DNA from 3 places in the Mesorhizobium sp. M2A.F.Ca.ET.037.01.1.1 genome. Region 2 is predicted to be linked to each of the others. Evidence: riboswitches for the same ligand, from Rfam matches in the RefSeq annotation. Region 2 holds a riboswitch; each other region holds the start of a gene.
The links. Region 2 has a riboswitch for cobalamin ahead of bluB (5,6-dimethylbenzimidazole synthase). Riboswitches for the same ligand answer to the same signal wherever they lie in the genome.
Positions count from the first base shown of each region.

Region 1 (8,593 bases), on a different contig from region 2:
TCGGGAGGGATCATGCTTCAACAAAGAGCATGATCCCGGAAAGTGGGAACCGGTTTTCGGAAGAGATCATGCTCCAACAAAGAGCTGGATCAGGATGGCGATTCAACGGAAAATCATCCTGATCCGGCGCGCCGATTGCTCGGCGAGCCTTCGCCACGAGACGCCTCCGGGCACTGAACTTCTGTTCGGCAGGACAGCGGCCGGCGAGGGTGTTCCCGCAACGGCCCTTGCCTCGACCGACAAGCCTTCAGGCCTCGATGTCCAGCGCCGACAACGGCCTCGAACAGCAGGCCAGGATATAGCCGTCATCGATCTCGTGATCGAGAATGCCGCCATTGTGGCTCATCGAAACCTCGCCGGAGACCTTTTTCACCTTGCAGGTGCCGCAGAGACCGAACTCGCAGGCCGCCGGGATCCTGACGCCCGAAGCGCGCGCCGTCTGCAGCACGGTCTGTCCGGGGACGCATTCCGCATCGACGTTTGAAAGCGAAAAGCGGACCGGCGTCACCGCCTCGGCGAGCGGCTTGGCTTCGTCGCCGGCCGGCATCGCGAACGGCGCCGGGACTTCTTCCACGGCCGGCGCCGCGAAGCTCTCCTGATGGTAGCGGCTCATGTCGAAGCCGGCGGCCTCCAGCATCTGGCGCACGGCGCGCATGAAGGGGTCCGGCCCGCAGCAGAAGATTTCCCGCTCGCGGAAATCGGGTGCCAGAAGCGGCAGCCGGATCGCGTCGATGCGGCCCATATGGCCGAACCAGCCCTCGCGGCTCGACCGCTCCTCGATCATGAAGCCGAGCGACAGGCCGGGCATGCGGCTGCCGAGCAGTTCGAGCTCCTTGCGGAAGATGATCTCTTCCGGCCGCCGCGCGCAATTGACGAAACCGACATCGGTCCAGGGCGCGCAGTCGTTCAGCCAGCGCAGCATCGACATCATCGGCGTGACGCCGGAACCGGCCGAAATGAACAGATATTTGGCCGCTGGATGGCTGTGCAGCGAGAAATCGCCGGTCGGCCCGTAGGCCTTCACATGGACGCCGGGCTTCAGATTGTCGAACATCCAGCGCGTGCCGACGCTGTCGGCTTGCGCTTTCACCGTCACCGCGATCGAGAACGGCCGCGACGGCGAGGACGACAGCGTGTAGGTCCGCATCAGCGGCCCGTCGGCCGTCGGCAATTCCAGCGTCACGAACTGCCCGGGTTTGTAGCGGAACCAGGTCTGATTGTCGGAGCGGAAGGTGAACGTCTTCACCTGCGGCGCCTCGTCGCTGACGCCGATCACTTCCAGCACCTGCAGCCTGTCGTTCCAGGGCGCCATCTCGTCGAGATGGCGATAGAGGCCGAGATCCGTCATCGCGTTCATCTCCTTAGCCTTCAGGCGACGCTGCGCAACGCCGGGCGACCGCCTTCGGCAAGGCGCGGACCGATGAAGGAGGCGTACCACTCGACGAACTGGATGACACCGCCCTCATGCAACTCGGAATAGGGACCAGGCTCGTAAGCCGGCGACAGGATGCCGAGCGCGTTTTCCTCGACGATGCGGCGGTCCTGATCGTTGGTCTCGGTCCAGACATGGGTGAGTTCTGCCAGATCGTAGTCGACGCCTTCCACCGCGTCCTTGTGGACCAGCCATTTCGTCGTCACCGCGGTCTCGGTGGCGCTGATCGGCAGCACACGGAAGGTGACGGCGTGATCGATGAGGATGTGGTTCCACGTGGTCGGGTAATGGTAGTGCATCAACGTGCCGATGCGGTAGGCGGCGACGCTGGCGGACAGGTTTTTCGTCACGGCGCGTCTGCCGCTCATCGTGTAGCTGACGGCGTCGCGCAGCAGCGGCGCGCGCGTTGCGCGGTATTGCCCGGCCGGATCGATCCGGAACCGGCTCGGCAGACCCGCCGCCTCGCATTTCGCCCAGTGCGCAAGCATTTCCGGATCGCTGTCGGCGCCTTGCACACCTGTCACCGTCGGCGCTTCCGGAAAAGTCTTGCACAGTTCCGGATGGTTGCCGGCGCAATGATAGCACTCGCGGTTGTTTTCCCAGACGAGCTTCCAGTTGCCCTTTTCGACGATCGTCGATTCGAACGCGACCTTCGCCTCGCTCAGCCGGTGCGGCAGGACATAGGGTTCGATCATGGCGCGCATCGGCGCGAAGTCGGCCGGCTCTTTTGCCAGGCAAATGAAGATGTAGCCGCCGACGCTCTCGCAGGCCACGGGCTTCAGTCCGAACTGGCTCTTGTCGAAGCCGTCCGCCATCTGGCGCGCGAACAGCAGCCGCCCGTCGAGCTCGTAAGTCCACTGATGGTAGGGACAGACCAGCTTGGCGGCGGTGCCCTTGTCGGTGTTGCACAGGCGGCTGCCGCGATGCCGGCAGGAGTTGTGGAAAGCGTTGATCCTTCCCTTCTGGTCGCGGACCAGCACCACCGGATAATCGCCGATCTGAACGGTGATGTAGCTGCCTGGTTTCGGCAGCTCGCAATCATGGCCGATGAACAACCAGTCACGATGCCAGATCAGCTCCATATCGAGCTTGAAATAGTCGGGATCGGTGTAGAAGGGCTGCTCAAGCGAGTAGCCCTGCTTGCGGCTCTGCAGGAGCCTCAGCATGTCGTTGCGCGCATCCATGTCCTGTCCTCGCATCAAGGACTGAACTGGTGGTGATGGAGAAGAACGACCGCCACCGGCAGGGCCGGGCACGCGCCGTCCGCCTCTTGACCGCCCACCGCGATCAGTCGAGTTCAAAATGTCTCTGGCTGGTTTCCGGGCTTTGGAGTTGCCCTCGCGGGCGGTCGCAACACCTTCCCAGGCCCATGGCCCAGTGGTCTCCCGTTGCGACCTCACTCCACCACCGTTGCGGGGGCAGCGCCGGATTTCGACCGGCTTCCCAATTCTCCGCCTCGTCGCGACGAAGCGGCACCTGAGATGGCCTGATCTAACCACGACGGCCGGTTTCCCGTCGGCATGAAAACGACATCGCATCCATACGGCGCGACAATGGGCGGCGTGTTCACGTTGCCGATTCTCGTCCTTCTCGCCATGCCACCGGCTTCCAGGGGTGCTCCCGGACGAGGTTCGGGAGCGTCGTTGATGGTTAACAGTATCAAAAAGTGACTATTAGCAGATTCTAAAATCGAACCGAACGGTTCGTTTCTGTTGACGGTGCGTGCAGAACGCTGTGAACGTTGGCGCTCCGACACACTTGGTGAGCCAGCAGCATAAATCACATAAGTCATTGATTGAACTTAGCAAAAAAATGGTTGTAGGCATGCTTATGAAAACTTCAAGAGGCGGATTCATGGTCCAGACGAAAAAACTTCGTGATTGGAATCCCGCAGTCGGCTCACCCAAATGAGCGCTGTCCGAACGACGCGATTTCATTCCCAAGACACGCCGCTAGACGGACTGAATAAAAATACTGGAGTAGCAAAAATGAAAAAGATTGTTCTCACTGCCGCCGCCCTTCTGGCAATTTCCGGCAGCGCCTTTGCCGGTAGCGACAATTACAACGCGCAGGCTGCCAACCCGCCGGCCGCCACGGTCGACTCTTCTTACACAGCCTCGGTCCGCAAGTCCGAACCGGCTGAACAGAAGCCTGTCACCACGGGCGCCGACCGCAACCTTTTCGGTAACAACTAACAGCCGACTTCGAACGGCGACGGGTTTGCCCGTCGCCTCGGTCGGATCAGGAAATTCAGGAGTACTGAGATGAAAAAGATCATTCTTGCCACCGCGGCTCTCATGGCCGTTTCCTCGGCTGCTTTTGCGGGCAGCGACAATCACGGCAACAGCGGAGTCAACCAGCCGGCTCCCGCCGTGGATACGACCCGCACCTCGTCGATCGGCACCGACTCGCCTGTCTACAAGCTGCTGAATTCGTCCCGCGACGCGCAGAAGTCGGCTCCGCAGCAGGGCAGCGACCGCGACCACTTCGGCAATCGTTAACAGCCGACCGTGATTTGAAAACAGGAGCGGCGGGCCAGGGCCCGCCGCTTCTCTTTGCCGCAGCGGCTCTGCGCTCAGGCTGCCTTCGCCTCTTCGCGATGCAGCGTGAAGGAATGGCCGTCGGCGTCGAAAATATGCAGATCGCTGGCGCTTGCGTTGAGCCGCAGCGTCTCACCGCGCTTGACCTCGACATTGCCCGGCAGCTTGGCGACCAGCGGCAGGTCTGCGCGGCCGATATCGATATAGACGAGCTGAACCTCGCCGAGTTGCTCGATATAGTCGACCTTGCCCTCGAAGAGGTAATCGGAACCGGTGGCGATCGCGAGATCCTCCGGCCGCACGCCGAAGCTGACCGCCGCGCCATTCGCCGAAGCAGGCGTCGCGATCGGCACCGTCGCCTTGCGGTCGCCGACATGGCTGACCACGGTCGGATTGCCGGCCTTCTCGATCTTTGCCGGCAATATGTTCATCGCCGGCGAGCCGATGAACTGGGCGACGAACAGATTGCCCGGACGCTTGTAGAGTTCCATCGGCGTGCCGACCTGCTCGACGACGCCGTCCTTCAGCACCACGATGCGGTCCGCCAGCGTCATCGCCTCGACCTGGTCGTGGGTGACGTAGATCATGGTGGTGTTCGGCATCGATTCCTTGAGCTTGGCAATCTCGATGCGGGTGGCGACGCGAAGCGCTGCGTCGAGGTTCGAAAGCGGCTCGTCGAACAGGAACACTTTTGGGTTGCGCACGATGGCGCGGCCGATCGCGACGCGCTGGCGCTGGCCGCCCGACATCGCCTTGGGCAGGCGATCGAGATATTTGGTGAGCTGCAGGATCTCCGCCGCCTGTCGCACCCGCTTGTCGATCTCCGCCTTGCTTTCCTTGCCGATCTTCATCGAGAAGGCCATGTTGTCGTAGACGGTCATATGCGGATAAAGCGCATAGGACTGGAACACCATGGCGATGCCGCGCTTCGACGGCGGCACGTCGTTCACCACCTCGCCGTCGATCTTCAGTTCGCCCCCGGTGATCTCCTCGAGACCGGCGATCGACCGCAGCAAGGTCGACTTGCCGCATCCCGACGGTCCGACGAAGACGATGAACTCGCCCGATTTGATGTCTAGGTCGATGCCGTGGAGAATATTGAGGTTGCCGTATGATTTCCTCACCTGGTTGAGCGTGACATCGGCCATGGTTCTCTCCTTCCGTTGATCTCTATCTGCAAGTTCAGTCGATGCGCCCGAACCAGGCGCCGTATCCGCCGAGGCGGACCGGCCCGCTGCCAGTCTGTCCCGAAAAGCCATGTCCGGGCAAGGGCTTCAGCGAGCCTTGGCCGAGATTGACCTCGGCGGGCTTGCTGCCGAGGTTGAAGGCGCAGACGATCCGCTCATTGCCCTCGCGGCGCGTGAAGGCGACGGTATCGCCATCGCTTTCGATGAAGTCGATATCGCCCTTGCCCAGCGCCGGATGCTGGCGCCGGAAGGCGAGGAAGCGGCGGTAATGCTCGAGCAGCGAGCTTGCATCGCCCTGCTGCACGTTGACGGCCTGCGACAGGTGCCTGCCCGGCACCGGCAGCCAGGGCTTGGCGGTCGAGAAGCCGCCATTCTTGGCCGCGGCCTCCCACACCATCGGCGTGCGGCAGCCGTCGCGGCCCTTGAACTCCGGCCAGAAGCGGATGCCGTAGGGGTCCTGCAGGTCCTCGAACTTCAGCTCCGCTTCGCCAAGGCCGAGTTCTTCGCCCTGGTAGATGCATACCGAGCCGCGCAGCGACATCAGAAGCGCCGAGATCACCTTCAGATAGGCGGTCGGGTCCGTCTCGTTGGCGGCCCAGCGCGAGGCGACCCGCATCACGTCATGGTTGGAGAAGGCCCAGCACGACCAGCCGTCGCTGGCGACCCGGCCGAAGGCCTCCAGCACCGCGCGCACTTTCGCCGCGCTGATCTTCTCCGGCGCCAGGAAGTCGAAGGAATAGCACATGTGCACGCGCTTGCCGTCGGCGGTGTAGGCGGCGACCACTTCCAGGCCGCGCTGCGAGTCACCGACCTCGCCGACGGCGGCCTGTGCCGGATATTCGTCCAGAAGCGCGCGGAAGCGCTCGAGGAAGCCGAGATTCTCCGGCCGGCTCTTGTCGTAGATATGGTCCTGGTAGTTGTAGGGATTGACCGCAGGTGCGGTCTGGTCGTTGCGCTGTTCCGGCGGCAGCGCCGGATTGTCCTCCAGCCCCTGGCTGTGGAAGTAGAAATTGATCGTATCCAGCCGAAAGCCGTCGACCCCGCGCTCAAGCCAGAAGCGGGTGATGTCGAGCAGCGCGTCCTGGACTTCTCCATTGTGGAAGTTGAGGTCGGGCTGCTCGGCCAGGAAATTATGCATGTAATATTGCTGGCGGCTGGTGTCCCACTGCCAGGCCGAGCCGCCGAAGATCGACAGCCAGTTGTTGGGCGGCGTGCCGTCCGGCTTGGCGTCGGCCCACACATACCAGTCAGCCTTTGGATTGCTGCGGCTGGAGCGGCTTTCCTTGAACCACGGGTGGATGTCGGCGGTGTGCGACAGCACCTCGTCGATCATCACCTTGAGGCCCAGGCGATGGGCCTCCGCCACCAGCGCGTCGAAATCGGCGAGCGTGCCGAACATCGGGTCGACATCGCAGTAATCCGAGACGTCATAGCCGAAATCCTTCATCGGCGATTTGAAGAAGGGCGAGATCCAGATGGCATCGACGCCGAGCGAAGCGATGTAGGGCAGACGCTGAACGATGCCCTTCAGATCGCCGATGCCGTCGTCGTTGGAGTCCTGGTAGGAGCGCGGATAGATCTGGTAGATCACCGCGCCCCGCCACCAGTCTCGGTCGATCGCAGGGTCTGGTCTCGAAGTCGCCTTCAAAGCCGATTGCATGTCTTCAACCTCCTTTCACCGAGCCGGCAAGCAGCCCGCGGACGAAATAGCGTTGCAGCGAGAAGAACACGATCAGCGGCACGATGATGGTGATGAATGCCGATGTCGTGAGGATTTCCCAATTGCCGCCGCGTGAGCCGAGCAGCGCGTTGAGCTTGGCCGTCAGCACGATCTGATCGGGCGCCGTGCCGAGGAAAACCATCGCCACCAGCAGATCGTTCCATACCCATAGGAACTGGAAGATGGCGAAGGAGGCAAGCACCGGGAACGACAGCGGCAGCACGATCTTGACGAAGATCTCGAAATCGCTGGCGCCGTCGATGCGCGCCGATTCCATGATCTCGCGCGGCAGGCCGGCGATGTAGCTCCTCAGCAGATAGATGGCGAAAGGCAGGCCGAAGCCTGTATGCGCCAGCCAGATGCCGAGATAGGTCTTCGACGGCACGCCGAAGAAGGTGCCGACGCCGTTATAGAGCTTGAGCAGCGGGATGAGCGACATCTGCAGCGGCACGACCAGCAGGCCGATGATGACGGCGATCAGCAGCGCCCGGCCGGGAAAGCGCATCCAGGCGAGCGCATAGGCCGCGAAGGCCGCGATCAGGATGGGGATGATCGTTGCCGGAATGGTCACCGTCAGCGAGTTCATGAACGAGCGGCCGATGCCTTCGGAAAACAGCACGGCATCGTAGTTCTCGGTGGTGAATTTCGGCGGCGCCGAGGAGGCGTAATAGACGCGCTGGCCGCGGTCGCCTTCGAATGCCTTCGGCGAGGCGAGCACGAAGCTGCCATCCGCGTTCACCTGCAAGGTGACGCCGTCGCCGAGATCGGCCGCCGTGCCGGCCTTGTATTGCGTCGGCGCCGCCGCCTTGACGCCAAAGGCGCTGATGTCGCGCTTGGCGCCGTCGCCGAAGACATTGCCTTCGATGACATATTTGCCGTCCTTCTGCGTCTGCGCCGCGGCGGCCGGCAGTCGTCCGGCCTCGGTCTGGCTGGAACTGGCGAAGGAATTCCACCAGCCCGAGGCGATGATCTGGTCCTTGTCGCGCAGCGACGAGACGAGAATGCCGAGCGTGGGGATGGTCCAGATGACGACGAAGACCAGCACGGCGATATGAACGCCGAAGCGGCTGGCGAAGGACTTTCCGGTGGACGCGGCCATCTCAATGCCCTCCCGTCTCTTTGTTGGCCTGCCGGATGTTCCAGACCATGATCGGAATGACCGCGATCATGATGATGATGGCGATGGTCGCGCCGCGGCCGAAATCGCCGCCGCCGCGGAACATCCAGTCGAACATCAGATTGGCCAGCACCTGGCTGTTCCATTGGCCGTTGGTCATGGTCAGCACGATGTCGAACACTTTCAGCACCAGTATGGTGATGGTGGTCCACACCACCGCGATCGTGCCCCAGATCTGCGGCACCATGATTTTCCAGAAGATCTGGAACGGGTTGGCGCCGTCGATCACGGCGGCCTCGAGCGTCTCTTCCGGAATGCCGCGCAGCGCCGACGACAGGATGACCATCGCAAACCCTGTCTGGATCCAGATCAGGATCACCATCAGGAAGAAATTGTTCCAGAACGGCAGCGATATCCACACCTGCGGCTGGCCGCCGAAATACTGGATGATGGCGTTGAGCAGGCCGATCTGCACCTGGCCCTCGCCGCGGTACTCGTAGATGAATTTCCAGATCACGCTGGCGCCGACGAAGGAGATGGCCAGCGGCAGGAAGATCAGGCTCTTGGCGATCGTGCCCCACCAGATCTTGTCGGTGA
Region 1 covers NZ_RZSA01000140.1:1,062-9,654, reverse strand. The annotation lists partial or broken gene EOA27_RS41490 (hypothetical protein) at 1-122, shown strand, start outside; gene EOA27_RS09830 (hybrid-cluster NAD(P)-dependent oxidoreductase) at 248-1,348, opposite strand; gene EOA27_RS09825 (aromatic ring-hydroxylating dioxygenase subunit alpha) at 1,369-2,616, opposite strand; cobalamin riboswitch at 2,725-2,927, opposite strand; gene EOA27_RS09820 (DUF680 domain-containing protein) at 3,421-3,627, shown strand; gene EOA27_RS09815 (DUF680 domain-containing protein) at 3,697-3,933, shown strand; gene ugpC (sn-glycerol-3-phosphate ABC transporter ATP-binding protein UgpC) at 4,008-5,120, opposite strand; gene EOA27_RS09805 (alpha-glucosidase) at 5,155-6,819, opposite strand; gene EOA27_RS09800 (carbohydrate ABC transporter permease) at 6,824-7,978, opposite strand; gene EOA27_RS09795 (sugar ABC transporter permease) at 7,980-8,593, opposite strand, start outside.
Region 1: linked by a shared signal. The riboswitch ahead of EOA27_RS09825 (aromatic ring-hydroxylating dioxygenase subunit alpha) and the one ahead of bluB (5,6-dimethylbenzimidazole synthase) in region 2 are both predicted to bind cobalamin.

Region 2 (14,309 bases):
GCTGATGGGCATGAAGGCGACCGGCAACGGAAGGCGCGAGGGCTATGCGCACCAGCCGATGCCGCGCATGACCAACACCTACATGACCGCCGGAGACATGGAGCCGGAAGAGATCATCGCCTCGGTCAAGAACGGCATCTACGCCGTCTCCTTCGGCGGCGGCCAGGTCGACATCACGTCCGGCAAGTTCGTGTTCGGCTGCACCGAGGCCTATATGATCGAGAACGGCAAGGTGACACAGCCGATCAAGGGCGCGATGCTGATCGGCAACGGTCCGGACGCCATGCACCGCGTCAGCATGGTCGGCAACGACATGAAGCTCGACAACGGCATCGGCATGTGCGGCAAGGCAGGACAGGGCGTGCCGGTGGGCGTCGGCCAGCCGCATCTGCGGATGAACCAGATGACGGTGGGCGGCACCAGGGTTTGAGGCGCTGGGCACGTCCCGCTATTCTCGCGTGCCTGCGGTGCTCACCCCACGGAGTCCACAATGTCGAAATCCGAAAGCCCATCAGAGGGCGCTGATCTGAAACCGGCAACGCCCTTTGCCCCGACGCGGCCAAAGGACGTGTTTGGTAGCCTACGGCCCCCCTGGCAAGCCAAAAACGCTGGAGGATATCGACACCGCCCTGCTAGCTGAAGCGCAGCGGCGCCAAACTGCCGTTTGAGACCGGTCTGCGGCAGCCTTCGCCCAACGCAAAACACAATCGCGTTAGAACATTATTAATTGTTCAGTTGCCTTGGCCTGCCTTTGCGCATTAGCCTGCGGCCAGTCTTCTCGTTGCGGTGGTGTCGGTAGTGCAGCATTCCCCAGGCGTCCTGACCTCTTCCCTCTTCCTTGGTTTTGCGTTGATCGGCGCGACTTCGCTACAAGCAGGCCCTGCGGCGGCGCAATCGTCGCTGTTCAAGCTAGCGTCGACACGACCTGCCGCCAGTTCCGCCACTGTCGGCGCAAGCACCAGCGTTCCTTATGGCTGGCTCGACTTCTGTCATCGTCGGCCGAAAGAATGCAAGGTGCCTGCCCTGCCGGCCGCCAGCGTCAAGCTGACAGCGCGGAACATGAGCATCCTCAAGCGGGTGAACCAGAAGGCGAACCGCTCGATCAAGCCCGTCAGCAACTACGATCACTGGGGCACGATGATGGACCACTGGGACTATCCCGTGGACGGCAAGGGCGATTGCAAGATTTACGCGCTCTACAAGCGCAAGCTTCTTCAGGAAGCAGGATTTCCCCGGCAGGCATTGCTGATGACGGTGGTTCGCGACCTGCACAACGAGGGCCATACCATCCTGACGGTGAAGACCGACAAGGGCGATCTCATCCTTGACAATCTGGTCGACGAGGTCAGGCCCTGGAACGCAACTGGCTATTATTTCCTGAAACGGCAGTCGCAGCAGAACCCGAACACCTGGGTTTCGATCAACCAGCGTGGCGGCACTGCAAAGCGGCTATCGCCGAGCTCATAGGTCGGATTGTCCGCCTGTCCCGTTCAGCCAGCATCGGCTGAAGCGCCGCGAGCCAGCGATCTCTTGATTTGCAGGCGATGAGCCGGGAAACCCCGGCCCATCGACGGAGAATTGCTGTCCAACCCTGCCGCTATTGTTTGCAGGGCGGCTCGCCCGGCTTGCCGCAGGCGAATTTCTTGTTGTTACCCTGCGGCGGTTGTTCCTTGGGCTGTTGTGGCAGACGCCGCGCCTGAGCGTTGGGGTTTTCCTGTAGCTTGAGCTGGCGCTGCACATTCTCGTTCGGTCGGTTGACCTTGAAGTTGCGCTGGACGTTGACTTCGGGGCCGACGGAACCTTCCTCGTTCTGCGGCCTGCGGAACTTCCTGGCCCGGTCGTTCCCGCCGGCGGAGCCCTGATTCTCGCCGGAGAAGACATCCGGATTGTTCTTCCTGAGCCGCTTCTGCATACTCGGCCCATTGTCGGCCGGCTCACCATTGACGGTCGGCGGTCTGCGGACCTTCTTGACGTTCCTGTCGATCGAGCCCTGGTCGGAGAACCCGTCCGGATTGTTCCTCCTCAGGTGCTTCCGCACGCTCGGCCGGTTGTCAGCCGGCTCACCATTGACGGTCGGCAGCTTGCCGAATTTTCTGCCTTTGTCGTTTCTGTTGGCCGAGCCCTGATCGCCTGGCTCGACTATGGACCGGCCGGCTGACAAATCCTTGCGCATCAGCCTTTTCGGTTTGCCGTTGCCCTGGTCGGACAACGCGTTGGGATTGTTCTTCCTTAACTTCTCCCGTGAGTTGAGTCCGTTGTCGGCCGGTAAGCCGTTGACGGTCGGCAGTTTGCGGAATTTCTTGCCCTTCCGCTGATCCGTGCCCTGCACTCCGGTCGCCGCGGCGCCGGCATTTCCCGTCGCCTCCTGGTTGCCCTCCACAAGGCCTTGCTTGCCAAGCAGCTTCCTCGACCTGTCGTTGAGCAGATTCCGGCCGTTGAGCACCGGCTTGCCGTTGACGAGCGGCAGCGTTTTGCCATCGGCTCCCGGCAAGGCGTGGTCGGTTCCGAGCTTGCGGGTGGACAGGTTCTTCGACAGCGGACGCGCAGCACCAGGCTGCTGGCCCTGCGTCACACCCTGACCGGGCTTCAGCGGCAAGGCGCCCTGATTCTGGTTGAACTGGGCCTGACCGGATACGGCCGCCCTCTTCTTCAAGAGCGGCGGCAGCGCGATCCTGGCCGCCAGCGTCGCGCCGGCACCGATGGCAGCTCCGGTCATTTTCTGGCCGGTGGTGAGGCCGCCCTCTGCATTGCCGTCTGGCTGCCCGGCCTGATTGGCGGTCTCGTTGCGGATCGTGGTGTTATTGATGTTGTTGATGACGGTCGTGTTGTGGATGTTGTTGAAAATGATGTTGTCCGGCGGCGGCACGATGTCACGCGGCGGCCTGACCCAGACCGGCACGGGGACGAAGACCGGCGTCGGCAGGACGTAAACATCGACTGGCGGCGGAGGCGGCGGCAGCACGACAAAGTCCGGCGGTGGAGGAGGTAGGAATATCACGTCGACCGGCGGCGGAGGCTCGAAATCGAAATCGGGATCGTCGAAATAGAGCACCGGCCTATCGACATAGACGATTTCCTCCTCCGGCGGCGGCGGCACATCGTACACGATGACTGTAAAGCTCGCCGGTGGCTCGAGCTCGGCGTCGAAATGCTCCAGCCGGCGCCGCGCGTCCCAGGCATGCGGCCCGTGCGGATAGCGTTCGAGATAGGACCAGTAGGCCTCAGGCGTGTCCCGCAGCCATGTTTCACGCCAGGTGATCGCCTCGCGCCGCGCCGCGATGATGGCGCGCACGCGTTTGGCCATTGGGTCGTGCGGATAGGCGACGATGAAATCCTCGTAGCCGCGCATCGTGTCGCGATCGAGTGCCGCGAGATAGGCGTCGTGCGCATTGAAGTCGCGGATCGCCCTGGTCCGGTTAGTCCGTTCTTCGGCCTCGGAAACCTTCGGCGGCGGCGCGTCCGGAGCGCGCTCGAAGAAGACGAAAGGCACGTCGATCTTCGAGACATCCCATGGGATTTCGGCGCCCTGCGTCACCTCGTTGACGCGCAGCCGCGTGCGGTCGAAAACCTCATCGAGCGACAAGCCGCCGTCGCGCATCATCTCGGCGAGCGCCTGGGCATAGGCGCCGTATGGGCCCTCACCTTCCGGCGCAACCGTTCCGGGAGCGGCGTTGAACGCGATCAGCATATTGGGCTCGGGGTCGACCAGCGCCAGCCCGCTGGCCAGCGGCTGGCTCATTTTTGGGAGGGCATTCGGCCGGGCCGCGTCGAGGACGACTATATTAACCTTCGTCGGCAGTCCGGCCAGCGACTTGGTGATATCGGAGAGCCGCATGGCCTGGAGCGGCACGTCGGCCGGATTGGCGATCTGGGCATCGACCGGCAAGAAGTAGTTCTCGCCTTCGAACTGCACGCCACGGCCGGCGAGGTACACGAAAACGGTAGCGTCCGGACCGGCGGCGGAAACTTTCGCAAGGAAATCACGCAGCGCGCCACGCAGCGATTCCTGGTCGACATCGCGCGCGCCGACCACATCGAACCCGGCTGCTTGCAGGGTCTGCGCGATCAGACCGGCGTCGTTCGCGGAGGTGACCAACGCATCGGACGGATAGGCGGCGTTGCCGATGACGAAAGCGAGACGTTTCTGCTGTTGCGCGAGCACATCGGTCGCGGAGGCGACGGTGAACGCGATGAGAAGAACGAGAAGACCGATGACTTTCCGAAGCGAGAGCATAGCAATTCGCCATCCGTGTTCGCCATCCATCCCACGCGATAACGCCGGGGAGGCAGGAATGTTTCCCTAACAGCGAAATTAAGGTCCGGCAAAAAGGCGGCTTTAGGGCGCGATTTCACCGAAAGAACAGAGACTTCACAATTTTTCCAGCGAACCTCCGGCAGTCGACTAGCGCCGCCGCTTCGGCTTCTCCAGCAAGGCCACGGCCTCGACATGCGACGACCACAGGAACTGGTCGATCGGGGTGACACTTTTCAGCGTATAGCCGCCGTCGAGAAGGATGCGCAAATCCCGCGCCAGCGTCACCGGATTGCAGGACACGGCGGCGACCAGCGGTACGTCGGAGCGGGCGATCTGCTTCGACTGATCCTCGGCGCCGGCGCGCGGCGGGTCGAAGACCAGGCCGTCAAAGGCGTTCAACTCCTTGAAGGTCAGCGGCCTGCGGAACAGGTCGCGGCGTTCGCTGGTCACCCGCCTCAGGCCGGTGGCGAAGCGGTAGGCGCGATCGAGCGCGGCAAGTGCCGCGGCTTCGCCTTCGACGGCATGAACCTCGGATTTTGCCGCCAGCCGGAGCGCGAAGCTGCCGCAGCCGGCAAACAGATCCGCGACCTTCTTGGCGCGCGACAGATGCTGGCCGACTAGGCCGGCCATCGCCTGCTCAGCGGCTTCCGTCGCCTGCAGGAAGGCGCCAGGCGGCACGGCCACGGCGACCGGTCCGAACTGCACCACCGGCTTCTTCGGCTCGACCACGATCTCGCCGTCGACGGAAAGCCGCGCCAGGCCCTCGGCCATGACGAAGTTGGAGGCGATGCGCCGCTGGTGGTCGCCAAGCATGCCGGCCTCATGGACGGCAATGTCGAGGCCGGAAGCGGTGACGGTCACCGTCATATGAAAGGCTTTCGGCGTGGCGCAGACCAATCCGGCCAGGGCGCGCAACTTAGCGAGCGCCGAGACGATCGCCGGCAGCGAGATCGGGCATTCCTCGATCGGGATGATCTCCGAAGACAAAGCGCGCACGAAGCCGAGCAGCATGCCGGCCTCGGTGCGCCGGGCGCTGAAGGTGACACGGCGGCGGCTGTGCGGCGCGCACGGCACCAGCGCGGCGACCTCGCAAGCGATACCCTTGGCCTTCAGCGCCTGCACGACTTTTTCGCGCTTCCATTCCTGATAGGCTGCGGCCTCGTAGTGCTGCAGCGCGCAGCCGCCGCATTCGGTGAAATGGCGGCAGGCCGGGTCGGTCCTGAGCGCCGAGGCTTCCAGCACCGACATCAGCGTGGCGCGGTCCTTCTGGCGCGCGGCGGTGACTGTCTCGCCCGGCAGCGTGAACGGGACAAAAACCTCCCCGCCCTCGGCGTTGGCAATGCCGTCGCCCTGGGAGCCCAGCCTGGCGATGGTGAAGCGTGTGCTCATCCCGAACCGGCGTCCTTTATGGCGGCGAGCAGGAACTCGCGGTTGCCGTCGCCGCCTTCGATCGGCGACGGGTGAAGTCCCAGCACGCGCCAGCCGAGAATGCCGGCGAGCCAATCGCGCAGATTCCCGGCAATGCGCTCGGCATCGCCTGGATCCTTCAGCATGCCGCCCTTGCCGATCGCCTCGCGGCCGGCCTCGAATTGCGGCTTGACCAGAAGGACTGCCCTGGCGCCCTCGCCCGCCAGCTCAAGCGCCGGCGGCAGCGCCAGCTTCAGCGAGATGAAGCTGACGTCGCAGACAAGGAAATCCGGAACGCGGCCGCCGAGATCGGCTGCCGTCAATTCTCGGGCGTTCAGCCCTTCGATCATCGTCACGCGCGGGTCCCCGGCAATCTCGGGATGGATCTGGCCGTGGCCGACATCGATCGCGGTGACATGCGCCGCGCCTCGCTCCAGCAGCACCTGGGTGAAGCCGCCGGTCGAAGCGCCGATGTCGAGCGCCTCGCCGCCGGAAGGATCGAGGCCGAAACGGTCGAGGCCGGCGATCAGTTTCAACGCCGCCCGCGACACATAGGCCTGGGCCGGATCGTCGATGGCGACCAGGCAGTCCGGTGCAACGGGCTGGCCGGGCTTGCGGGCAATTGTGCCGTCAACCGTCACCGTGCCGCGCTCGATCGCGTCGCGGGCGCGCGAGCGGCTGGCAAACAGGCCGCGCCCGACGAGCAATTCGTCGAGCCGCTGGCGCCGGCTTAATGGCAAAGGGGAACTCATCGGCCTTCATTGGCGAAAGCCGGGCGCGAACGCAATGGGTTTGAATACGGCGCAAGAGGCTGCAGAATGCCGCCACGCAGGCTGTCGATCGGAGGTGTCGATGCTGAAGGGAACTTGTCATTGCGGCGCGGCCCGCTGGACGCTGGAAGGCGATCCCGGTGGGATCACCGCCTGCAACTGCACGCTTTGCCGCCGCTACGGCGCCCTCTGGGCGTATGACTATCTCGACGAGCGCATCCGCATCGCGGGACCGCTGAAGTCCTATACGCGCGCCGAGGTGACGGAGCCCGCGCTGGAAATCCTGTTCTGCCCGACCTGCGCCTGCGTGGTCGCCTGGCGCGGCCTGCGCGCGGCCAAGAGCGGCCGCACGCGCATCGCCGTCAATGTCAGGCTGGCGCCGCCGGAGGAAGTCGCCCACCTGCCGATCGACCATTTCGATGGCCTCGACACATTCGACGACCTGCCGCGCGACGGCCGCTGCGTGCGCGATGTGTGGTTTTAGAAAACGGTCCGGGAGACGCGGCGCTCGACAGCCGGTGTCAGGCCGTCATTGCCGGAGGCTTCCTTGCGCGGCGGTTCAACCGGAGTGGGTGCGACGGGCGTAGCATCCGGCGGCATGACGAGTTGAGGCCTCTGCTTGTAGGAGAAGCCGCCGCGGATGCTGCCCATCTTGGCGGCGACGATGTCCATCGCCGCCTTTTCGATATTGTGGTCGTAACGCGTTTCGGCTGTCGCCGGCGCGGCCATGGCGGCCAGCAAGGCCGTGCCGCAAAAAAACGACTTCATTGTTCTTATCCCCTGCCTAGAGCGTTTCACCGTTTCAGCGAAATGGCGAACCGCTCTATCCCTTTGTTTTTATGCAATTCCGGGCGGAAAACCGCTCACTCTTTTCCTTAATTGCTCTGGGGCCAAGGTCTTAGCAGGGCGCCGTTGAAAATCGGCCAAGAGACAGGGTAAGCGAACCGCCAAACGGAAGCGTTAACAAAAGCTTACGGCCGGAAGCCGGCAAACCGATTCAGCGTGTTGAAGTCCTGATTCAGGCGCGCTGCGCCTGCACGCCATGGCCGAGCGTCGCGAAGACCGTGCGCACGATGCCCGCCGAATCCAGGCCGGCATCGGCATACATCTTTTCGGGTTTGGCGTGGTCGGTGAAGACGTCCGGCAAGACCAGCGGGCGCACCTTGAGGCCGCTTTCCAAGAGGCCTTGATGGGCAAGGAAATGCAGGACTTGGGCAGCGAAGCCGCCGATGGCGCCCTCCTCCACGGTCACCAGCACCTCATGCGAACGGGCGAGGCGCCGGATCAGATCCTCGTCCAGCGGCTTGGCGAAGCGGGCGTCGGCGACGGTGGTGGAAAGGCCCGCGGCGCCGAGTTCCTCGGCCGCCAGCAGGCAGTCCTGCAGCCGCGCGCCGAAGGAAAGCAGCGCGACCTTGGTACCCTCTTTCAAGACACGGCCCTTGCCGATCTCGAGCACCGAGCCGCGCTCCGGCATGTCGACGCCGACGCCGTTGCCGCGCGGATACCGGAAGGCGATCGGACCGTCATCATAGGACGCCGCCGTGCGCACCATATGGCGAAGCTCCGCCTCGTCGGCCGCGGCCATGACGACGAAGCCCGGCAGCGTCGCGAGGAAGGTCGTGTCGAAGGCGCCGCAATGGGTGGCGCCGTCAGCGCCGACGAAGCCGGCGCGGTCGATGGGAAAACGCACCGGCAGCTTCTGGATCGCCACGTCGTGCACGACCTGGTCGTAGGCGCGCTGCAGGAAGGTCGAATAGATAGCGGCGAAAGGCTTGTAGCCTTCGGTGGCGAGGCCCGCGGCAAAGGTCACCGCGTGCTGCTCGGCGATGCCGACATCGAAGGTGCGGGACGGAAACACCTCGCCGAACAGGTCGAGGCCGGTGCCGCTCGGCATGGCGGCGGTGATGGCGACGATGCGCTCGTCCTCGCGCGCTTCCTGGATCAGGCTCTCGGCGAAGACCTTGGTGTAGGCGGGCGCGTTGGCCGGCGCCTTGGCCTGCGCGCCGGTGATGACGTCGAACTTGTTGACGCCGTGATATTTGTCGGCCGCGGCCTCCGCAGGCGCGTAGCCCTTGCCCTTCTGGGTCACGACATGGATCAGCACCGGGCCCTTGCCGTTGTCGCGCACATTCTTCAGCACCGGGATCAGATGCTCCAGATTGTGCCCGTCGATCGGGCCGATGTGGTAGAAGCCGAGCTCCTCGAACAGGGTGCCGCCGGTGACATAGCCGCGCGCATGCTCGACGGCGCGGGTGATGGCGCGGTCGGCGCGCTTGCCGAGATAGGATGTCAGCTTCTTGCCGAAATCGCGTAAGCCTAGATAGGCCTTGCCGGAGGCAAGCCTGGCCAGATAGGCGCTCATGGCGCCGGTCGGTGGCGCGATCGACATGTCGTTGTCGTTGAGAATGACGATGAGGCGAGCATCGAGCGCGCCGGCATTGTTCAGCGCCTCGAAAGCCATGCCGGCCGACATCGAGCCGTCGCCGATGACGGAAATGACATTGTTGCGGCCACCCGACAGGTCGCGTCCCATGGCCATGCCGAGACCGGCCGAAATCGAGGTCGAGGAATGTGCGGCGCCGAATGGGTCGTATTCGCTCTCGGCCCGCCGGGTGAAACCGGAAAGGCCGCCTTCCTGGCGCAGCGTGCGGATGCGGTCGCGGCGGCCGGTCAGGATCTTGTGCGGATAGGCCTGGTGGCCGACGTCCCAGATCAGCCGGTCGTCCGGCGTGTTGAAGACATAATGCAGCGCAACCGTCAGCTCGACCACGCCGAGACCGGCGCCAAGGTGGCCGCCGGTCTGCGAAACGGCGTCGATCAGCTCGGCGCGGAGTTCGGCGGCAAGCTGCGGCAATGCCCCCTCATCGAGCTTCCGCAGGTCCGCCGGGATGCGGACCTTGTCGAGCAGCGGCGTGTCTGGCTTCACTCGGGCGCGTCCTGCCTCAATTGATCGAACACGGCGCTACCAGCAGATTGCGCCTTAATCATGCGCGGCATAGGCCGCCGCCGGGCGAATGTAAATGCGCGCCAGTGACGCGTGGCGCTGCTTGTTTTGGCAAGCCATCGAAAACGGCTGGAATTGGCGGAAGCCCCCCCAACGTCGTCATTCCAGGGCGAAGCAGGAGCGAAGCTCCGTCGCGGAGACCCTGGAATCCATGCCGTGACTCTGGCCGAAGAGCGCAGCGGAGCAGAATTCTGCACCGTTGCAACGCTTGGAAGTCACGGCATGGATCCTATGGTCTGCGCCGCGTCGCTTCGCTCCTTGCTCCGCCATAGGATGACGACGCAAGGGACGTTTCGGCCAATCGCCAAGGCATGCACCTAGAAACGCATATCCGAGCCGTTAAAAATTCTGTGTGCTCGAGAACTAACCCTCAGGCAGCGGGATAAACTCTTCCTCATCGCCAGGAACGATATCGAAGCGGCCAGTCTTCCATTCCTGTTTGGCCTGCTCGATGCGTTCCTTCGAGGACGAGACGAAATTCCACCAGATGTAGCGCTGGGAACCGAGCGAAGCGCCGCCGAACAGCATGAAATGCGCGCCGCGCTCGGAGGAGACGACGATCTCCTCGCCCGGCTTGAACACAAGGAGCCGCTCGGCCGGAAAAACATCGCCGGCGATCGAGACGTCGCCTTCCAGCGTGTAGATGGCGCGCTCTTCGGCATCGGCCGGAATTTGCACGCTGGCGCCCGCCGCCAGGCGCAGATCGGCATAAAGCGTGTCCGATGCGGTCGCGACCGGCGAGCGCAGGCCGGAGAATTCGCCGATGACGATGCGGCCGCTGACGCCCCCGGCATCGATCTCAGGCAAGCGGGCCACCGACGTGTTGGCGAACACCGGGGCAATCTCCTCCTTGCCGTCCGGCAGCGCCAGCCAGGTCTGCAGGCCGGAGACCGACATCGGCGCGCCGCGCAGTTCCTCCGGGGTGCGCTCGGAATGAACGATGCCGCGCCCGGCGGTCATCAAATTCACGTCGCCCGGCGCGATTACCATTTCGGTGCCGAGCGAATCCCGATGCCTGATCTTGCCGTCGAACAGATAGGTGACAGTGGAGAGCCCGATATGCGGGTGCGGGCGCACATCGAGCGCGTGGCCGGCGCGCAGGATGGCCGGGCCCATGCGATCAAAGAAGATGAACGGCCCGACCAGGCGGCGTTTTGCCGTCGGCAAGGCGCGGCGCACCGCGAAGCCGCCGATGTCCTTGGCGTTCGGGATGACCATCAGCTCGATCTGGTCGCAGGCGAAGGCATCGCCGGGCTCAGGGTCGTTTCCGGGAAAAAAGCTCATGATTATCCCTTAGGCGAAGCGCAACGCCGACCTGGCCTTCGCCTTGGCGGCCTCTTCCTCGCGATTGCGCGGTTCCTGGCTGGTTTCGAGCGAATCGATCAGTTCGCGCGCGGCGGCGGCGATCGCTTCCACGGCGTGATAGAAAGCATGCTCGTTGCGCTTGGACGGTTTCGTCGAGCCGCTCAGCTTACGCACGAATTGCAGCGCTGCATCATGCACCTCGTCATTGGTCGCCGGCGGCTCGAAATTGGCCAAGGTCTTGATGTTGCGGCACATGGCTTGAACTCCTTACCTGCTTGCTCTGCCCACCCAAACTATTCCGCATCGAGCGGCTCCGTTCCCACCGGCTTGCCGTCGCGCGACAGCCTGATCTTCTCAACCTTGTCCTCAGCCGCCTTGAGCAGTCGGTCGCAATGCGCCTTCAGCGCCTCGCCGCGCTCATAGATCTTGATCGACTGGTCGAGCGGGACGTCGCCGCGCTCCAGATCGTCGACGATCTTCTCCAGCGCGTCGAGCGCCTGTTCGAAGCTCATCGCCTTGACGTCCTCATTGCCTTCCACTGCCATACCCTATCCCTTCATCAGCCGCCCGACATGGGCGGCGACTGAAAATGCCAGTCCCTGCAGATCGTAGCCGCCTTCCAGCAGGCTGACGAGCCTGTTGGAGCTGTGGCGGCCGGCGCGTTCCATCAACTGGCCGGTCGCCCAGTCGAAATCGTCCTCGGTCAGATTGATCTCGGCCAGCGGATCGCGGTGATGCGCGTCGAAGCCGGCAGAAATGATGATCAGGTCCGGCGCGAACGCATCGATCGACGGCAGCACGCGCGACAGGAAGGCGTCGCGGAACATGTCGCTGCCGGTCCGCGGCGCGAGCGGCGCGTTGACGATGTTGCCGGCGCCGGTCTCGCTCTTCGCCCCGGTGCCCGGGTAAAGCGGCATCTGGTGGGTCGAGCAGTAGAGCACCGACGGGTCGTCCCAAAAGATGTCCTGCGTGCCGTTGCCATGATGGACGTCCCAATCGACGATGGCGACGCGCTCGGCCTGATGCTTCTTCTGCGCATAGCGGGCGGCGATGGCCGCCGTGTTGAACAGGCAGAAACCCATCGCCGTAGCCTTTTCGGCATGATGTCCCGGCGGGCGGGCGGCGACGAAGACATTTGAGGCGCGGCCCTCGAAGACGTCGTCGACCGCCGCGTTGGCCGCGCCGATCGCCGTCACCGCGGCCTGCCAGCTTTTCGGGCTGGCGCTGGTGTCGGCATCGATCGAGACGATGCCGGTCCGGGGGATCGCCGCACGCACGCGCTCGACGAAAGTCTCGGGGTGCGCATAGACGATGGTTTTCTCATCGCCTTCCGGCGCCTTGACGCGGTCGAGCGCCGAAAACGCCTCGTCGTCCAGCACGCGCTCGATGGCGCGCAGGCGGTCAGGCCGCTCGGGGTGGCCGGGCGGCGTGAGGTGTTCGAGGAAGATTGGGTGCGTGTAGAGACGGGTGGCCATGGCGCCTAATCTAGGCACCCGCGGCCGTAATGACCATGTTTGAAAAGCCGAATGGCTGGGGAAATTGCGCCAGCCCATGTCGTCCGCGCCATTGGCGGGTGCCGAACTTCGCGGTAAGGTCGTCCCGCTGCCTGGTGCCCGCGACGCGGGAGAATCGGGAACACGGTTTTATTCCGTGGCGTGCCCAACGCTGTGAGGGGGACCGCGCCGGCAAATGCCACTGTCGATGACGGGAAGGCGCCGGAGCGGGACGATCCCGAGCCAGAAGACCGGCCCGGCAGACATGGTTTTCCGCTTGGTCAGGCGGGGGACTGCTTGTCGCAAGGGGAAAAGCGATGACGGCAGCAGCGATCGCCGCGTGTGGCGACGACTTTGACCAATTGGCGCGCGACGCGGTGTACCGGGCGATGTTCACCAGGCGCGACGTGCGCAGCCATTTTGTCCCCGACAATCTGGATGACTGTGTGCTGGCGCGGCTTCTCACCGCCGCGCACCATGCGCCGTCTGTTGGCTACATGCAGCCGTGGAATTTCATCGTCATCCGTGATGCCGAGCGGCGCAGACAGGTGCGCGACCTGTTCCTCGCCGCGCGCGAGCAGGAACTGCCGGCGATCGAGGCGGAACGGCAGGCGCTCTACCGGAAGCTGAAACTCGAAGGCATCTGCGAAAGCGCGCTCAATCTCTGCATCACCTGCGACCGGCAGCGGTCGAAGGACTCACCGCTCGGGCGCTGGCACAATCCGGAGATGGATCTCTACAGCACCGTCTGCGCGGTGCAGAATTTCTGGCTGGCGGCACGCGCCGAGGGCGTCGGCGTCGGCTGGGTGAGCATCATCGAGACGGAGGCGCTGAAGAAGCTTCTGTCGATCCCCGAGCATGTCACGCCGATCGCCTATCTCTGCGTCGGCCGCGTCTCGGCATTCGCGCCGAAGCCGGACCTCGAAGCGCATGGCTGGGGCAAGCGCCTGCCGCTGCCCGAGTTGGTGATGAGCGAGACGTTTCGCGGCGCCGGCGAGGCGCCGCTCAAATCGGCGATTGCAAGGCTAGGTCGCCAGCAGTGATCAAGCGGCCCGGGGCGTATCCCAGCGCGAGCCGCCGAAGGAGCCCAGCGCCTTGTCGCGCAGCTCCCTGAATTTGGACGACGCCTCGGCGAGGCGGTTGTCCCATTCTGGATTGGGCACTTGGCCTTCGATGGTCTCGAAATACACCTGCATCAGCGAGGCGATGGCGAAGGGCTCGATGAAGGCCGCCTTGAAGGCCCAGGCAAAGACGATGGCCAGCACGAAGGCCCAGCCGGCAAGCTGTCCGGGCATGACCCAGAGGATCGCGGCGGCAGGCGCCAGCATCAACAGGAAAATCACGAAAGAAACGCCCCACATGATCGCAGCCAGCCAGACGGCGTTCTTGACCATGTGCTTGCCGTTCTGGGCGTACAGCACGACGCCTTGCCGGGCCGTCTCGAAGGGCGAGTTCGAATTGATGCGGATGTTGTAGCCGAGTATGATTTCGTCGACATAGGTCAGAGACAGGCGGATCACCGTGTTGATGAAGCTGACTAGGCCGCTCAGGCCCGGAATGGGCAGGAAGGCGGCAACGCCGCCGATCAGGCCGGTGATGGCGCGGATGGCGCCCTTGACCAGCTGGTCCACGACGAAAAGGATGTTGGCCTCGGCGAAACGCTGGCTGACCACTTCCTTGGCATAGGCGATCTGGCCCTGGCCGTCGGGCACGTCATGGCCGTCGATCAGATGTACCATGACGGCGATATGGCCGGCTTTCAGCACATAAAGGATGTATTCGCGGATCCAGTAGACGGCGATCGACACAATGCCGAAGCCGACCACGCCACCCCACAGCGCAAAGGACATCGGTCCATCCGGATCGGTCGAGATATGACCGACACCGTAGCCGACGCTGGCGCCCGTGCCGGTCGCCATGATGTAGGCGACTGTGATGCCGAAATAGACGATCATGCGAAAGACGATGAACGGCCATGTCCGCATCATGATGGACACAGACCGGCCAATGCTGAAGTCCCACATGGCCCCGACTCTCCACGCCCCAAGAGATGGCGCAGGAGGATGCGCTCGCCC
Region 2 covers NZ_RZSA01000015.1:4,445-18,753, reverse strand. The annotation lists partial or broken gene EOA27_RS01915 (metallopeptidase TldD-related protein) at 1-430, shown strand, start outside; gene EOA27_RS01910 (transglutaminase-like cysteine peptidase) at 799-1,467, shown strand; gene EOA27_RS01905 (caspase domain-containing protein) at 1,598-4,234, opposite strand; gene EOA27_RS01900 (class I SAM-dependent RNA methyltransferase) at 4,403-5,644, opposite strand; gene EOA27_RS01895 (TlyA family RNA methyltransferase) at 5,641-6,414, opposite strand; gene EOA27_RS01890 (GFA family protein) at 6,515-6,916, shown strand; gene EOA27_RS01885 (hypothetical protein) at 6,913-7,200, opposite strand; gene dxs (1-deoxy-D-xylulose-5-phosphate synthase) at 7,451-9,358, opposite strand; gene EOA27_RS01875 (pirin family protein) at 9,800-10,720, opposite strand; gene EOA27_RS01870 (DUF2277 family protein) at 10,730-10,996, opposite strand; gene EOA27_RS01865 (exodeoxyribonuclease VII small subunit) at 11,035-11,286, opposite strand; gene EOA27_RS01860 (histone deacetylase family protein) at 11,290-12,216, opposite strand; cobalamin riboswitch at 12,332-12,509, shown strand; gene bluB (5,6-dimethylbenzimidazole synthase) at 12,552-13,277, shown strand; gene EOA27_RS01850 (hypothetical protein) at 13,278-14,258, opposite strand.

Region 3 (6,724 bases), on a different contig from region 2:
CGGATGCGCGGCATGCCGAGCATGTCCGAGATCGTCTCGATCGCCGCCTTGGTGACCCAGCCTTCCTGCTCCTGCGCGATCATCAGCAGCGGGATAATGGCCGACTGTTCGCGCCCCTTCGGGTATTTGGCGATCCACTGCTGCGCTGCCGCCGCATTCGCCTCGTTGAAGGCGAAGGTGGCTGGCTGGACGCTGGCATCTGCGAGACGACGAACTGACATTTTAGCGATCGACCTCACCAAACACGATGTCGAGGGAGCCAAGCACGGCGGTGACGTCGGCCAGCATGTGGCCGCGGCACAGGAAATCCATGGCTTGCAGATGCGCGAAACCGGGCGCGCGCAGCTTGCAGCGATAGGGCTTGTTGGTGCCGTCGGAGACCAGATAGACGCCGAATTCGCCCTTGGGCGCCTCGACGGCCGCATAGACCTCGCCGGCCGGCACGCGATAGCCCTCGGTATAGAGCTTGAAGTGGTGGATCAGCGCTTCCATCGAGCGCTTCATTGCGGCGCGCTTCGGCGGCACGACCTTGCCGTCGAGGTTCGACACCGGGCCTGCACTTTCCTTGCCGAGCAGCAGATCGACGCACTGGCGCATGATCTTGGCCGACTGGCGCATCTCTTCCATGCGCACGAGATAACGGTCGTAGCAGTCGCCGTTCTTGCCGACCGGGATGTCGAAATCCATCTCGGAATAGCATTCATAAGGCTGCGATTTGCGCAGGTCCCAGGCGGCGCCCGAGCCGCGCACCATCACGCCCGAAAAGCCCCAGGCCCACGCGTCGGCCAGCGACACCGTGCCGATATCGACATTGCGCTGCTTGAAGATGCGGTTGCCGGTCAAAAGCGCATCGAGGTCGTCGATCGACTTCAGGAAAGGGTCGATCCACTTGCCGATGTCCTCGACCAGCTTCTGCGGCAGATCCTGGTGCACGCCGCCCGGCCGGAAATAGGCTGCATGCATGCGCGAACCTGAGGCGCGCTCGTAGAACACCATCAGCTTTTCGCGCTCGACGAAGCCCCAAAGCGGCGGCGTCAGCGCGCCGACATCCATCGCCTGCGTCGTCACATTGAGGATGTGCGACATGATTCGGCCCATCTCGGAATAGAGCACGCGGATCAGCTGACCGCGCTTCGGCACCTCGATGCCGAGCAGGCGCTCGGCCGCTAGCGCGAAGGCATGCTCCTGGTTCATCGGCGCGCAATAATCGAGCCGGTCGAGATAGGGCACGGCCTGGAGATAGGTCTTGGCCTCGATCAGCTTCTCGGTGCCGCGGTGCAGCAGGCCGATATGCGGATCGACGCGATCAACAACTTCGCCGTCCAGTTCGAGGACCAATCTCAAAACACCGTGCGCTGCAGGGTGTTGAGGTCCAAAGTTAATGTTAAAATTACGGACGGAGGTTTCAGCCATCGTGGCGCCTCAGTTTGCCTTCGCCTTCTCATCGCCGGGCAGCACATAGTCGGTGCCTTCCCAAGGCGAGAGAAAATCGAAATTGCGGAATTCCTGCTTGAGTTCGACCGGCTCATAGATGACCCGCTTGGCCTCGTCGTCGTAGCGAACCTCCACGAAGCCGGTCAGCGGGAAATCCTTGCGCAGCGGGTGCCCCTCGAAGCCGTAGTCGGTGAGGATGCGGCGCAGATCCGGATGGCCGCTGAACAGCACGCCGTACAGATCGTAAGTCTCGCGCTCGTACCAGTCGGCGCCGGGATAGACAGCGGTCAGCGACGGCACCAGCGTTTCCTCGTCGGCCTGGACCTTGAGGCGGATGCGCACATTCTGCTTCGGCGACAAAAGGTGATAGACGACGTCGAAACGCTTGGCGCGCGACGGATAGTCGGCGCCGCAAATGTCGATGATCGAGATGAACTGGCAGCGCACATCGTCGCGCAGGAAGGTCGCTACTTCGATCAGATTGCCCGGCTCGACCGAAACGGTCAGCTCGCCATAGGCAAGCACGGCTTCGCCGATGCGGCCGGAGAGCTTCTCGCCGAGATAGGTGGAGAGTTCGTTCAACGCCAGGGTCATCGGCTCACCGTTCGATCGTGCCGGTGCGGCGGATCTTCTTCTGCAGAAGGAGAATGCCGTAGAGCAGCGCTTCCGCGCTCGGCGGGCAGCCGGGCACATAGATGTCGACCGGCACGACGCGGTCGCAGCCGCGCACCACCGAATAGGAATAGTGGTAGTAGCCGCCGCCATTGGCGCAGGAGCCCATCGAGATGACGTAGCGCGGCTCCGGCATCTGGTCGTAGACCTTGCGCAGTGCCGGCGCCATCTTGTTGGTCAGCGTGCCGGCGACGATCATGATGTCGGACTGGCGGGGAGACGCGCGCGGCGCGACGCCGAAACGCTCCGAGTCATAGCGCGGCATCGAGGTGTGGATCATCTCGACCGCGCAGCAGGCGAGGCCGAAGGTCATGAACATCAGCGAGCCGCTGCGCGCCCAGGTGATCAGCGCTTCGGTCGAGGTGACAAGGAAGCCCTTGTCGGCCAGCTCATTGTTGATTTCGAGGAAGAAGGGATCGTCCTCCCCCACCGGCCTGCCGGTGTTGGGGTCGATGATGCCCTTGGGCTTCGGCGCGACGAGGGTGCCTGAACTGTCGTTCAATCCCATTCCAGCGCTCCTTTTTTCCATTCATAGGCAAAGCCGATGGTCAGCACCGCCAGAAACACCATCATCGACCAGAAGCCGAGCATGCCGAGCTTCGAGAAGGACACCGCCCACGGGAACAGGAAGGCGACCTCGAGATCGAAGATGATGAACAGGATCGACACCAGGTAGAAGCGGATGTCGAACTTCATGCGGGCGTCGTCGAACGAGTTGAACCCGCATTCATAGGCGGAAAGCTTTTCCGGATCGGGATTGCGATAGGCCACCAGGAAGGGGGCAATGATGAGCGCCAGACCCACGATCATCGCCACGGCGATGAACAGCACGATAGGCAGATATGAACTCAGGAGTGCGCTCATGCGGCGGCTTTCCTTCGGCGGGGTAGTTCACTTTGATTACAGCAACGAACTCTAATGCGGAAGCGTGACAGTTTAACCGCTGAACCGTTTTAAGGGAGCCCATGCTGCAACGCGGCGAGGGTTAGCGCAGCGGTTTCGGTGACGCAAGTCAAACCTTGTTCAAATCGCGGCCCTGGACGCCATATCGGAAGAAACTGGTCCGATCCGCTCCTGTTTGATTTCCTTCGCTTTTTACTCCACTTTTCTCTCCTGACATATCTCCCGCCATTTGCCTGCTAGCATGGCCGGAATCACCGGCTAAAAATCCAACGGACGATCGGGGCAAGGACAGCTTGATGAAGGAGAAGATCTCGCTCGCCATGGCCAGGCGCATTGCGCTTGGATCACAGGGGTTCAACGACCCTCGTCCCGCAGGGGTTCCGGATCGCCGGCACCTTGCGCGCGTGCTTTCGCGAACCGGCCTGTTGCAGATCGATTCCGTCAGCGCCGTGGTGCGCGCTCATTATATGCCGCTCTATTCCCGCCTCGGCCCCTACCCGCTTGCGCTGCTCGACAACGCCGCGGTCACCCGCAAGCGCGCGGTCTTTGAATATTGGGCGCATGAGGCCTCGTTCCTGCCTGTCGAGACCTACCCCTTGCTGCGCTGGCGCATGCAGCGCGCCGAGCAGGGCGAGGAGATGTATCTCGGCCTGGCCAAATGGGGCCGTGAGCGCAAGGAAATGATCGACGAGATCTATAGAGAGGTCGCCGATTGCGGGCCGATCGCCGCCTCCGACATTGAGGGCCATAAGGGCAATGGCGGCTGGTGGGGCTGGAGCGAGGCCAAGCACGCCTTCGAATGGCTGTTCTGGGCCGGACGCATCACCACCGCCTACCGGCGCGGCTTCGAACGCTATTACGACCTGCCCGAGCGCGTTTTGCCGCAGGCCGTGCTCGACCTGCCCGTACCCTCGGTCGAGGACGCGCATCGCGAATTGCTGCGTATCTCGGCCCGTGCCCATGGCATCGCCACCTATGGCGACCTCCGCGACTATTTCCGGCTGGCGCCCGGCGATACGAAGGACCGCATCGAGGAACTGGTTGAAACCGGCGAATTGCTGCCGGTGAAGGTCGAAGGTTGGGATAGGCCCGCCTATCTCCATAAGGACGCGCGAATCCCGCGCCGGATCGAAGCGCGCGCCCTGCTCGCCCCCTTCGATCCCGTGGTCTTCGAACGCACGCGCACCGAAAAGCTCTTCAACTTTCGCTACCGCATCGAGATCTACACGCCGGCCGAAAAGCGCCAATACGGCTACTACGTGCTGCCCTTCCTGTTCGGCGACCGCATCGTCGCCCGCGTCGACCTGAGGGCCGACCGGCCTGCGAGCATCTTGCGCGTCCACGCCGCCTATGCCGAGGCCGGCGCGCCACCCGAGACGGCAGCCCAACTCTTCGAGGAGCTGAAGCAGACGCAGGGCTGGCTCGGCCTTGAGGCGATCGAAGTGACGCCGGCCGGCGACCTCGGACCGGCGCTGGCCGACATCGCAGTGTCGTAGCCGCGCGTTGACAGGCGCCTAGCCGTAAGCCTAAATCCTGACCCAGACGGTCTTCTCCCGGCAAAGGGAGGAGCCAAGAGGGAATGCGGTGCGGGCCAAAACCCAAATCCGCGGCTGTCCCCGCAACTGTGAGCGACGAGCCCCGGCCGAAAACCACTGGGATGTTCCCGGGAAGGCGGCATCTGAGGCGACGACCCGCGAGCCAGGAGACCTGCCGTCTGAGACTTTAAGTATCCGAATGCCCGGCGGGTTTTCCGGGCAAGGAGCCTGGTTTTGGATCGCAACGGCAGTTTCCCGGCAAACATCGCGGACATTTCGTCCGAGCCCGACGCGTCGGACGGCGTGACCGTCATCGTCTGCTCATCCTGCCGCGACGAGACCGGGTCCGATGCGCATCCGCGCGCCGGCGCGTTGCTGGCCGAAGGCACGCGCCGTGCTGCATCGGGCGAAAACATCCGCATCCGCACCGTCGAATGCCTCGGCAACTGCAAGCGCCGGCTGAGCGCAGCACTTCTGCGCGACGGCTGCTGGAGCTACGTCTTCGGCGATCTGGAAACGACCAGCGGCGCCGACCTCGTCGCCGGTGCAAAGCTCTTCGCCACTTCGACCGACGGCCTGATCCCCTGGCGCGGCCGGCCTGATTCCCTCAAGCGCGGCCTGGTTGCCCGCATCCCTCCCCGCGACATGCTGAAGGACTGACCATGAACGCTTCCGTTTCCCGCGTGCCCTGCACCGTCGTCACCGGCTTCCTCGGCGCCGGCAAGACGACGCTAATCCGCAACCTGCTCGAGAACGCCAAGGGCAAGCGGCTGGCAATCATCGTCAACGAGTTCGGCGATGTCGGCATCGACGGCGAGATCCTGAAGGGCTGCGGCGTCGACACCTGCCCGGAGGAAAACATCGTCGAGCTCGCCAATGGCTGCATCTGCTGCACCGTCGCCGACGACTTCGTGCCGGCGCTCGACCAGATCCTGTCTCGCACGCCGAAGGTCGACCACATCCTGATCGAGACCTCCGGCCTCGCTCTGCCGAAGCCGCTTGTGCAGGCTTTTCAGTGGCCGACGGTGAAGAGCCGCGTGACGGTTGACGGCGTCGTTGCCGTGGTCGATGGCCCGGCGCTGGCTGACGGCCGCGTCGCCTCGGACATGGATGCCCTCCAGGCGCAGCGCGCCGCCGACGACTCGCTCGACCACGACGATCCCGTCGAAGAAGTGTTCGAGGACCAGATCGCCTGCGCCGACCTGATCATCCTGTCGAAGAGCGACCTGATGGATGCGGCGGGCTCTGAGCGCGCCAACGCCGTCATCGGCGAGCATGTGGCGCGCGCCGTGAAAATCGTGCCGACCGCGCAGGGCAAGGTCGATCCTTCGGTACTGCTCGGCCTCGGCCTCGCCGTCGAGGACGACATTGAGAACCGCAAGACCCATCACGACGACGAGCTCGACCACGAGCATGACGATTTCGATTCCTTCGTCATCGACATCCCGTCGATTGCCAATCCGGACGAGTTGGCAAAGCGCGTCGCCCTTGCCGCAGAGCAGGAAAATGTGTTGCGCGTCAAAGGCTTCGTCGAGGTCGGCGGCAAGCCGATGCGGCTTCTGCTCCAGGCCGTCGGCCCGCGCGTCAACCATTATTACGACCGCGCTTGGACAGCCGAAGACGAACGCCGCTCGCGGCTTGTCGTCATCGGCCTCAAGGGGCTGAACCGCCCGGCGATCGAGCGTATCCTCGCCGGCTGAGGGAAATCCGGACTGCGATGCATATCCTCGCCACAACATCCGCTTCGCTCGACGATCTCGCCGAGCCGATCGACCTCAGGCAGACGCCTGCGGATGTCGTGGCGCTGTCCTTCACCGACAGCGACCTCGCCGGCCTGGCCGCTGCTTGGAAGGCCGATGCCGCGCGGCTGCCCTCGATGCGGCTGGCGGCTCTTCGCGATCTTCGCCACCCGATGTCGGTCGATCTCTGGATCGACAGCGTCGCCCGCCACGCCAGGGTCGTCCTCGTCCGCATCCTCGGCGGCTATGACTGGTGGCGCTATGGTTGCGACCAGCTCGCCGCGGTGGCGCGCGAGCGCGGCATCAAGCTCGCGCTGCTGCCCGGCGAAAGTCATGACGAGGACCAGCGCCTGATCCAAGGCTCGACCCTGCCGCGTGCGGAGCTGGACGCCCTGCTCGGCTATTTCCGCGAAGGCGGGCCGGCCAATATGAGCGCACTGG
Region 3 covers NZ_RZSA01000242.1:179-6,902, reverse strand. The annotation lists partial or broken gene nuoE (NADH-quinone oxidoreductase subunit NuoE) at 1-221, opposite strand, end outside; gene EOA27_RS14370 (NADH-quinone oxidoreductase subunit D) at 223-1,413, opposite strand; gene EOA27_RS14365 (NADH-quinone oxidoreductase subunit C) at 1,423-2,028, opposite strand; gene EOA27_RS14360 (NADH-quinone oxidoreductase subunit B) at 2,033-2,614, opposite strand; gene EOA27_RS14355 (NADH-quinone oxidoreductase subunit A) at 2,605-2,970, opposite strand; gene EOA27_RS14350 (winged helix-turn-helix domain-containing protein) at 3,306-4,505, shown strand; cobalamin riboswitch at 4,536-4,739, shown strand; gene EOA27_RS14345 (DUF1636 family protein) at 4,779-5,204, shown strand; gene cobW (cobalamin biosynthesis protein CobW) at 5,207-6,244, shown strand; partial or broken gene EOA27_RS14335 (cobaltochelatase subunit CobN) at 6,262-6,724, shown strand, end outside.
Region 3: linked by a shared signal. The riboswitch ahead of EOA27_RS14345 (DUF1636 family protein) and the one ahead of bluB (5,6-dimethylbenzimidazole synthase) in region 2 are both predicted to bind cobalamin.